Regions from separate parts of the Paenibacillus sp. J14 genome, predicted to be linked through region 1. Evidence: a T-box and tRNA genes for the amino acid it is inferred to sense, from the RefSeq annotation. Region 1 holds a T-box; the other holds one or more tRNA genes.
What was found. A T-box is a leader RNA that pairs with one kind of tRNA and senses whether it is charged. The one in region 1 lies ahead of ileS (isoleucine--tRNA ligase), so its partner is inferred to be a tRNA-Ile.
Positions count from the first base shown of each region.

Region 2: it has a tRNA-Ile gene. The T-box ahead of ileS (isoleucine--tRNA ligase) is inferred to sense a tRNA for this amino acid. The anticodon was not compared.

Region 1 is NZ_JADQ01000008.1:119,238-124,187, forward strand. It holds gene M891_RS0104320 (family 78 glycoside hydrolase catalytic domain) at 1-1,090, opposite strand, end outside; T-box leader at 1,311-1,622, shown strand; gene ileS (isoleucine--tRNA ligase) at 1,675-4,770, shown strand; gene M891_RS0104330 (DUF5665 domain-containing protein) at 4,904-4,950, shown strand, end outside.
Region 2 is NZ_JADQ01000055.1:17,711-22,660, reverse strand. It holds gene M891_RS24140 (Ig-like domain-containing protein) at 1-411, opposite strand, end outside; tRNA gene M891_RS0118100 (tRNA-Leu) at 585-670, opposite strand; gene M891_RS0118095 (hypothetical protein) at 837-1,037, shown strand; gene M891_RS0118090 (S-layer homology domain-containing protein) at 1,108-1,764, shown strand; gene M891_RS0118085 (aspartyl-phosphate phosphatase Spo0E family protein) at 2,034-2,192, shown strand; tRNA gene M891_RS0118080 (tRNA-Ile) at 2,592-2,665, opposite strand; tRNA gene M891_RS0118075 (tRNA-Met) at 2,679-2,752, opposite strand; gene M891_RS25590 (hypothetical protein) at 2,814-2,978, opposite strand; gene M891_RS24135 (ABC transporter substrate-binding protein) at 3,123-4,619, opposite strand; gene M891_RS0118060 (ABC transporter ATP-binding protein) at 4,616-4,950, opposite strand, start outside.

The DNA.
Region 1 (4,950 bases):
AACGGATTCCGCCGTCAAAGGGACCAAGGGTAACAAAGACGGACGAATCGTCTGCTTGAGCGTTTGAGTGTGCTTGTATGAACGTTAGAGGCGATAAGAACTCCAGCGGCTTCTCGGCATCCACCGCAAAATGATGCCCGCTTCCGTGCGTCCCTCCGCTGACGTCGATCAGCAGGAGATGATCTCCCGGATCAAGCTCAAGGCGGAGAAAGCGTTCGGGAGCTTCACCTATTAATGACTTCTCATCGTACCAAACCCCGTCCAGACTGCAGCCCCGAAATGTCCCGCCCACATCGATCAGCCCCAGCGTAGCCGTACATTTCAACGGACAACGCACCACGGTAGCGAGCAATCCGAGAAATTCGGCTGGGTTCGCCGTGTCGGTACTGTCCTCGAAAAATTGATTTCGCAGGTCAATAGCCGCCGTATATTGAACGGGCTTAACCTTGCTCAAGCGTTCGATGCGCCGAGGATATACAGTTTCTTCCGTCAAATAGGGAATGTCCCGGGGAACCGGCATTCCCCAAGGCTCGCAGCCTGCCGGGCCGATGACCGCGGCTGGTTGCCATTCCGGGCCAGGCTGGTAGTCCGGTTGAATCCAGTTGTCGTCCCACAATCGCGCGTCGATCTTCTCGGCGAAAGCATGCTGACAGGACATTCGCGGGGAACGGCTGTCATGGCCTGAATGCACCACAGTGAACCACGTATCGTCTGTTGCTGCTAGGATTTGTGGGCTGCTACCAAGCTCCAATTGGGCCAGCAAGCCCCCGCGTCCCCGCAAATAATAGAAGTTGCTGATTCCAAAATGCATCACCATGACGGCGATGACGTTCGTTTGTCCTGGTCTCAGCAAATGGCCGATGTCGTATTCATCATAAGCCAGCATAAACGGCCAGGAGCGCGGAGGGCCTTGACCAATCCGTTGTCCGTTTACGTACAGGACGTATCTGGAGTCCGCCGTAAGCTTGATCACTGCTCGCCCGCTGTTGGCTGCCGTCCACGCAAACGTTTTGCGGAAGCAACGCCACTCGTTACGCGGGCTGGATTCACCGGAATGCCAAATCCATTTTCCTTGCCAGAGGGTCTCCATCGGTATGCTCGCTCCTTCTCACACGAAAATGTAATCCCTTTCATTATAAAAGAGGCACCTGAGGAACAGGGGAGGGGGAAAACGTACGAAAGAGGGGGATTCCGGACATTTCCAGGGCAATGATGAATTGTCTTCTAGGCAAAAAAACAGGTTGAGGGCAGGATGTTGACATGAGGGAGGCAATAAGATATAACTATTTACATATTGTACTTGCATAAAGAATCATTCGATGATGGGACCAGTACGCCGTGATGTTGTTCCCCAGAGAGTTGGCATCCTGCTGAAAGCCAACGTTCAATGCGCGGACGGAATATCCTCCCGGAGAAGCAAGGCTGAACTTAAATGTGATTCAAATGCCAACATTTTGAATCTCTGCTTAGTAAGCTTTGCCGGTTGTCGGCCGTTATACCGACCCCATATGAAGCGTATGGGATCAAGGTGTCATGCCTAAGATGCGGCTCGTCCTTCGGACAGCTGTGTTTATCAAGCATGAAACAAGGGTGGTAACGCGAGCTAATGCCTCGTCCCTTCTAGGGACGGGGCTTTGTTATTTTTACAGGTTGATTAAAGAAAGGAAGAGAAGTATGAAGAAGGTTGACGTCAAAGAAAATGCGCGGGCTCGCGACCTGCGGATTCTGGACAAATGGAGCCGCGAAAATACGTTTAAAAAGAGTATCGAAAATCGGGCGGGCCGGCCGAATTACGTTTTTTTTGAAGGACCGCCTACCGCTAACGGCTTGCCGCATATCGGTCACGTGTTAGGCCGCGTCATCAAGGACTTCGTTGGCCGCTACCAAACGATGAAAGGCTATCGCGTTGTCCGCAAAGCGGGCTGGGATACGCACGGATTGCCGGTCGAGCTGGGCGTAGAGAAGGAGCTTGGCATCTCGGGCAAGCAGGAGATCGAGAAGTACGGTATCGAGGATTTCGTGAAAAAATGTAAAGACAGCGTGTTTGGCTACGAAAAGCAATGGCGGGAATTTACCGAAGCGATTGCGTACTGGGTGGATCTCGACGATCCGTACATCACCCTGAACAACAGCTACATCGAAAGCGTGTGGAACATCCTGGCGACGATCCACGACAAAGGCCTGCTGTACCGCGGCCATCGCGTCAGCCCGTATTGCCCATGCTGCCAAACGTCGCTCAGTTCCCACGAAGTGGCGCAAGGGTATGAGGATGTGAAGGATCTCAGTGCCACAGCGAAATTCAAGCTGACCGACACCGGCGAATATGTACTGGCTTGGACGACCACGCCTTGGACACTTCCGTCTCACGTGGCACTGGCTGTGAATCCAGACATGGAATACGCCCGTGTACAGCAGGAAGACGGTGTATATATCGTTGCGAAGAACCTGGTTGAGAAAGTCATGAAAGGCGATTACACGGTATTGTCGACGCACAAAGGTTCGGAATTCGTTGGCAAAACCTATACGCCGCCGTTTACCTACATCAAAGCGGATAACATTAACGTGATCGTTGGTGCTTCGTTCGTTACGGATGCCAGCGGTACAGGGATCGTTCACATGGCACCGGCTCACGGGGAGGACGACTACCGCACTTGCCGCGAGAACGGCATCACCTTTGTCAGCGTTGTGAACGGTCAAGGCCGCTATACGGACGTGGTAACCGATTTCGCAGGCCGTTTCGTCAAGGACTGTGACCTTGACATCGTTAAGATGCTGTCCGAGCAAGGAACGCTGTACAGCAAAGAGAAATACGAGCACAGCTACCCGCACTGCTGGCGTTGTAAATCGCCGCTGCTCTACTATGCGATGGAGAGCTGGTTTATCGAAACAACAGCCATTAAGGATCAGCTGATTGCCAACAACAATTCCGTGGACTGGTATCCAGGGCATGTTCGTGAAGGCCGCTTCGGGAAGTTCCTCGAAGAGCTGGTCGATTGGAATATCAGCCGGAACCGCTATTGGGGGACGCCGCTGAACGTGTGGGTTTGCCCGGATTGCGGCGGACAATTCGCTCCGCACAGCATCGCCGAGCTGCGGGAGCATGCGGTAGGCCATGTCAGCGAGGATTTGGAGCTGCATAAACCGTACGTTGACGAAGTGAAGGTTCATTGCCCGCATTGCGAAGGCGGCGTGATGGAACGGACGAGCGAAGTCATCGACGTTTGGTTCGACAGCGGTTCGATGCCGTTTGCGCAGCATCATTATCCGTTTGAGAACCAAGAGACGTTCGCGGAGCAATTCCCGGCAGATATGATCTGCGAAGGGATCGACCAAACGCGCGGCTGGTTCTACAGCTTGTTGGCCGTGTCCACGCTGTTCACTGGCAAAGCGCCTTACAAAGCCGTGATTGCCACCGGCCACGTGCTGGACGAAAACGGGCAGAAAATGTCCAAATCCAAAGGCAATGTCATCGATCCTTGGGAAATTATCAACGAGTTTGGCACGGACGCGTTCCGCTGGGCACTCTTGTCCGACAGCGCGCCTTGGAACAGCAAACGGTTCTCCAAAGGCATCGTAGCTGAAGCCAAATCGAAAGTCGTAGATACGCTGGTGAACACCCATGCGTTCCTGACGCTGTATGCCGGGATCGACGGCTATAAACCGGAAGAGCATGCTTACCGTCCTTCCGAGAATAAGCTGGACCGCTGGATTCTGTCCCGTCTGAACAGCTTAATTCAAGTGGTCGACAAAGGCCTGGCGGTGAACGACTTCGTGAACTCCTCGCAAGCGATCGAAGGATTTATCGATGAGCTCAGTAACTGGTATATCCGCCGTTCCCGCGACCGGTTCTGGGGCAGCGGCCTGAACGATGACAAATTGTCCGCTTACCAAACGCTGACTCACGTATTGCTCACCCTATCCAAAGTGATCGCGCCGTTTGCGCCGTTGATCGCTGAGGACATTTTCACCAACTTGGGCGGCGGGGAAAGCGTCCACCTGGCCGATTATCCGCAAGCGGATGAATCGCTGATCGATCTTGCACTGGAGCAAGACATGGAGAGCGCACGGCAAATCGTTGAGCTGGCCCGCAACGTCCGTAACGAGAGCGGCATCAAAACGCGTCAGCCGTTGTCCAGCCTGATCGTCTCCATGGACCGGGAGTTTGCGGTGAGCGAATATGAAGACATCATCAAGGAAGAGATCAACGTCAAAGCGATCGACATCGAAACGAGCGACAGCGGTTTTGTTGATTTCACATTGAAGTTGAACCTGAAGGTGGCCGGGAAGAAATACGGTAAAAACGTCGGCTTCCTGCAAGGCTACCTGAAAAATCTCGCGCCGGAGCAAACCCGCGCCATCGTGGAGCAAGGTCAATTTTCCGTGACTTCGCCGGAAGGCGAAGAGCTGACGGTCACTGCGGACGAATTGCTCGTTGAGAAACAAGCGAAGCCGGGTTACGCCTCCGCTTCCGGTTACGGCTTAACCGTTGCGCTGAACACGGACATCACGCCGGAGCTGGAACAAGAAGGCTGGGTGCGTGAAGTCGTCCGCGCGGTGCAGGATACCCGGAAGAAGCTGGATCTGCCGATCGAGAAACGGGTACACCTCACCTTGGATGTTGACGATGAATTAAAAGCAGCCATCACCGCATTTGAACATGTGCTGCGTGAGAACGTCTTGATCACGGACGTCGCCTTCGGCAAGCCGCAAGGCCAGGCTGAAACGGTAGATCTCGGCAGCAAAACCATCGCGATTTCAATTGATGCGTAAGTACCTGAATGGAGCTTTTCCAGGAAGGTCATAATAATAGCAATTGAAGCAAACGAGCCTGCGCTCTCCTGTAAAAGGGGAACGGGCTCGTTTGTGTTTTGGGATACACTGGGGAGCAAAGGATGGGTTGTTCATGATTCGTCGAAAACCGAGGCCTGAACCTGCGGCACCTGCGGCGCC
Region 2 (4,950 bases), on a different contig from region 1:
TCCGTCTAATTTGTAGTCCAAAGTTAATTCAGTGTAGGTGTCTGTAACTTTAATCGTAATAGACGATACCGACCCGACTTCAGTCGTTGGATTTTTATATTCCGCCGTGATGATCGCAGTACCGCTCTTCAGCGCGGTGACCAAACCGCCGGCACTAACCTTGGCTACGGTATCATCACCGGACGTCCAAGTTACAGTAGAAGTCACATCTTTGGTGCCGCCCCCTTCAAGCCCAGCCGTTACTTTAAGCTGCTTCGTTTTCCCCACGCCGAGTTCAACGGTCGTACCGGCTCCATCGATATTAATCTCCTTGATGTCCCCAGATGCTGCAAATGCGCCCGTAGGAGCAAGTACCGAAAGGAGGAGCGTCAAGACGAGCATCCAATACGTCATCTTCCTGTTAGCCAACATTGATTCCTCTCCTTTATTCTCATTGCTGATGTACCGGAACCTTTTTCCAGCCTTCTCCCATTTTATATCGACATTTAGTAGATATTTCGTAACGTTTTTCGTCAAAATAATCCATTTGTCCTATAAAAAAAATAGAGCACACTCAATAAACGAGTGCACTCTATCTTCACAAATGCCGAGGACCGGGCTCGAACCGGTACGGTAGTCACCTACCGCAGGATTTTAAGTCCTGTGCGTCTGCCAATTCCGCCACCCCGGCTTGTTCAAAAATTCCGTATTTATGATTATATACAGAATTCCAATCAATATCAACCCAAAATTCATGCTGTCTTATTCCGATAAACTATTCAGTTAGGAATTATGGTAAGTTAAGGTTAGTCTTGCGAAAAAAGGCTTGAATTTCAGGAAAGGTGAGGTTAGCATTCATGCACGAATTGAAAATGGCAGTTACGCTGGGTCATCAAGTGGTCATTCAACTGCATGACGGACAATTGATGACCGGACTGCCGAAGTGGGGTTCAGCGCCTGACAAAGTACATCTGCGCACAACAGAAGGGGCCGTCTGGGTGAATCTCGACGAAATCCATCACGTGACGCGAATCATTCCATTTGGAAAATCTTTTTAATTTTTTCTGCAACCTTTTCCAATACTCATCGTCTAGAGGTTGTCAAAAAATACTAGACGAGGTGATCACCATGTTTAAACGTAATGTAGCCCTGTTGTCCGCCGCCGCCATTTTGAGCTTGTCTTTGGCTGGAGAAAGCTTTGCTGCTGCAGGGACCTTTAAAGATGTAAGCCAATCTGTCGCCAAAGACAGTATTTCTGTCCTGCAAGCGAAAGGCATCGTTCGCGGCGTCAGCGCCGACAGCTTCCTGCCGGATGACCAATTGACGACTAGCCAGGGCGTTCAGTTAATCGTCAATCTGCTGGGGTTGAAGTTGGATACTCCAGAAAACGCTGGTGATTATTTTGTCAATGTCAAGCAAGATGCCTGGTATGCCCCTGCGTTCTCGATTGCTCAAACTAACGGGTTTGATCTTGACGTCAACGTGAATCCGGACAAGCCTATGACGCGTGAGGAATTTACCCATCAGCTGATTTTGGCGATGGAGAAGCATGGCGATTTGCCGATGATCAATATCAAACCAATCGAATTTGCTGACGATGACCAGCTGACGGTTTCTTATCAAGGGACGGTTCAACGTGCGCTTGTGCTCGGGATCGCCCAGCTGGATGAGAACAATCAATTCCATCCGGGAGATCTGATTACCCGCGCAGAAGCGGCTCTCTTGACCTATCATGCGGTGGAATACTTGGCCGCACATCCTGCTCCGTCTCCGGACAGCAAGTGATCGCCTATTCGATAAAAATTGGAAGGACCGCCTTATGCGGTCCTTTTTTGATTTCCGTGAAAAGCTTAAATTTTAATAAAATTCACTAAATCGACAGATTTTTGCATTTTATTTCAGGATTTAGGGAGGATTTACAAAAACGGACATAGAAAACATAAGGGTACCGCTTTAATTTGGTGCAGAACAGTGACAGTACATGGAAGAGGTCGGACAATCACCAGTCGAAAGCGGACGGATGGCATTAATACCTCAACTAGGAGTTGTTCGTCATGGAACTCATCCTCAAAATTGAAGAGCTCCGGATGGAATTAAACCATCTTGCCCGAAGTAAACGTCTTGCGGATCGGGAAATGATCATGGTAAGTCAGCAACTAGATGAATTGCTAAATGAATACCATCGATTAATGATCCAGAAGCAAGTCAAATGATCTTTAGGGAGCTGTGACAACGGCTCCTTTTTTCTATTTTGATAAAAAGATCTCCCAAATACTGAAACTTACCATTGAGCTAGCCCGTATAGAAAACCCGATGTGTTCTGGCGTATAGATGAGGCCTGGAAAATATTCTAGTACTATCCGACAATTTTAAAAGGAGGAGAAATTTTATCGTTCAGCGAACAGGGATTATCCATGACGGAAAAGAGGTTGGGCAGGTTTTGTTTTACCTGATGATTTGGAGAGGCTTGAATCTTCTTACGCTCAGAAAAGTCTCATTTATTCACAATAAAATGGCCTACTACAAAACGCTCAACAGGAATCTACGAAACTTTGATTTTAATGATTGAAAAGCAAAAACCCCCTTGCCAAAGCAAGAGGGTTTTGCACTTATGGGCCCTACAGGACTCGAACCTGTGACCAATCGGTTATGAGCCGACCGCTCTAACCAACTGAGCTAAGGGCCCGGGAGAACTTGGATTGCGGGGGCAGGATTTGAACCTGCGGCCTTCGGGTTATGAGCCCGACGAGCTACCGGGCTGCTCCACCCCGCGTCATTAAATTGGCGACAATCAATAATATACACGATTCTCGCAGGGCACGTCAAGTCTAAGATTATGGAATAAATCGCACGCCGTATTTGCCCTTGCGCGATCGGAAAATTTCGATTTGCCGCATATCATCAAAACCATAGATCCAACCGTCTTGCTCCAACCGCCGGGCGAGACATCCCGCTTGGAATTTCGTTCGATACAGTTTATTGAAGTATACCCAACGCATGATTGTTTCGTCCATCCTTTCGTGAATTAGAGCAAATTGTTCATGTCTATAGAATGCCCAACCTTAACAAAAAAAGCCGCCGGATTTCATCCAGCGGCCCTAAATCTATATGGTAATTTTTTGGTGTTCAATGCAAACCTCAGCTTACCCCTTAAATACGGCTCCGCCTGCTGCCGCCCCTTCCTCAGGAACAAATGGCGTACCATCCTCCTGGAATTGGGTTTTTGGATTGTTTTTAATTTCTTGCAGCATCTTGTTGCCCTTCTCTTCCCATTCTTTGAGCGCTTCCGCCGGTGTTTTCTTATTCTCCAACACCTCTTGGAAGAACCTGCGTCCGCTGTCGGTTACGCTGTATAGTCCTGGTTTTTCGCTCATCAGTTTTTCTTGCTTCGGATCCGTTGGCGGCGTCGGCTTCAGTAAATAGAATGCTTGAATATTGTAATCCAAGCCCATTTTCGGTTGGATGTACGATTTGCGAGCCAGCATTTCATAGGAGTTACTGCGAGACTTCAGCTTCGCCCAATCCTCGCCATTAATGAATTTAATGAAGTCCCAAGCGGTCTCGGCGTTTGGAGCAGCACTGTTAATGGCAAACGTATTGCTCAGCCAAATACTTCCCCCGATCCCCGGTTTTTCAGGATGGACCGGAACCGTGACGACATCCCAATCCACAGGAGTAAAGTTCTTAATTTTCGAAGCGTTGTTGTTGGCATCCGTAATTTCATTGACGTAATAGTTCTCACCAATCGTCATTGCAACTTTACCGGAGAGGAACAGGTCGCTTGTAACTGGGTTCCACTCGCCGTCCATCATCCCGCTGTTACTGTCCGGAATGATTTTGTCCTTCGCCAGCTTGCTGATGGTTTCCCAGACCTTCGTCCATTGCGGGGTATTAACCGTCATCGTTTCCGCTTTATCATCAAAGGTTTTGAGTTGCAGCGAGTTGACATAGTTGCTCTGCATATCCCAGAATGGATCGCTTCCAATGTACCGGCTAAACGCGAAACCGTAAACTCTGTCCTTCCCTTCCCCTTTCGCCAAACGACGAGCCAAATTAAAGATATCGTCCCAAGTCATATTATCGGTAGGCGGTTCAACCCCAGCGTCCGTAAAGAGCTTCTTGTTATAGAACAAGGCGGAGGAGGAGAACGAAGGTGTTAACGCATACAGACTGCCTTCCCCAAGATCCTTAATCCCGTCAATAACTGCTGGGACGAAGTCCGACGTATTGAATTTATCTTCCTGGATCATCGGATCAAGCTGTTTGACCATATTTTCCTTGATCAGCTGATTTAATACAGAAGTATCGGTGACCACGACATCCACCGGATTGCTGCCAGTCATAATTTTCTTCATGCTATCCAGGTAGTCCGGCTGAACGTATGGCTGCGAGTAGTCCTGATAACGATATTGACTTTGGTCGATGGCCGGTACAACCTCGATACGAACATTGTGCGTGAACTCATATACATCGGTATACTGCTGACGGAAATAAGAATCGTCATATCCCCCGTAAAGCACGCCGATGCGGAGCACTTTCTCCTGCTGTGGGTCTGCCGCTTTGCTACCGTTACAGCCAGCGAGCAGGCCCAACGCCAGCGTTGCAGCCAGCGATACAGACAATAATTTCTTGAACCTCATGATGGATCCCCCTCCAACGATTTAGGTGCTGTAATAATGATTTTCTCTCCGTCAAACTCCATGCTCGCCCGCCCATTGATTCCGACGGATTCCAGATATTCCTTCGGAACCTGTAAACGTCCGACACGGTCAACCACAACAAAGGCTTCGTGAACCTCCTGCAATCCTCCGCCTAGCTCGGCTGCCGCCAAATCCAGATTCGGGTTACGCTTCAGGAACTCGGTGCTCGTTAAGCCGTCACGGATGGCGACCACGCGGTCTACCTTCCCAGCCAGGTTCAAATCGTGCGTGACGATCACAACCGTGATACCCAGCTCCCGGTTCACCTGCC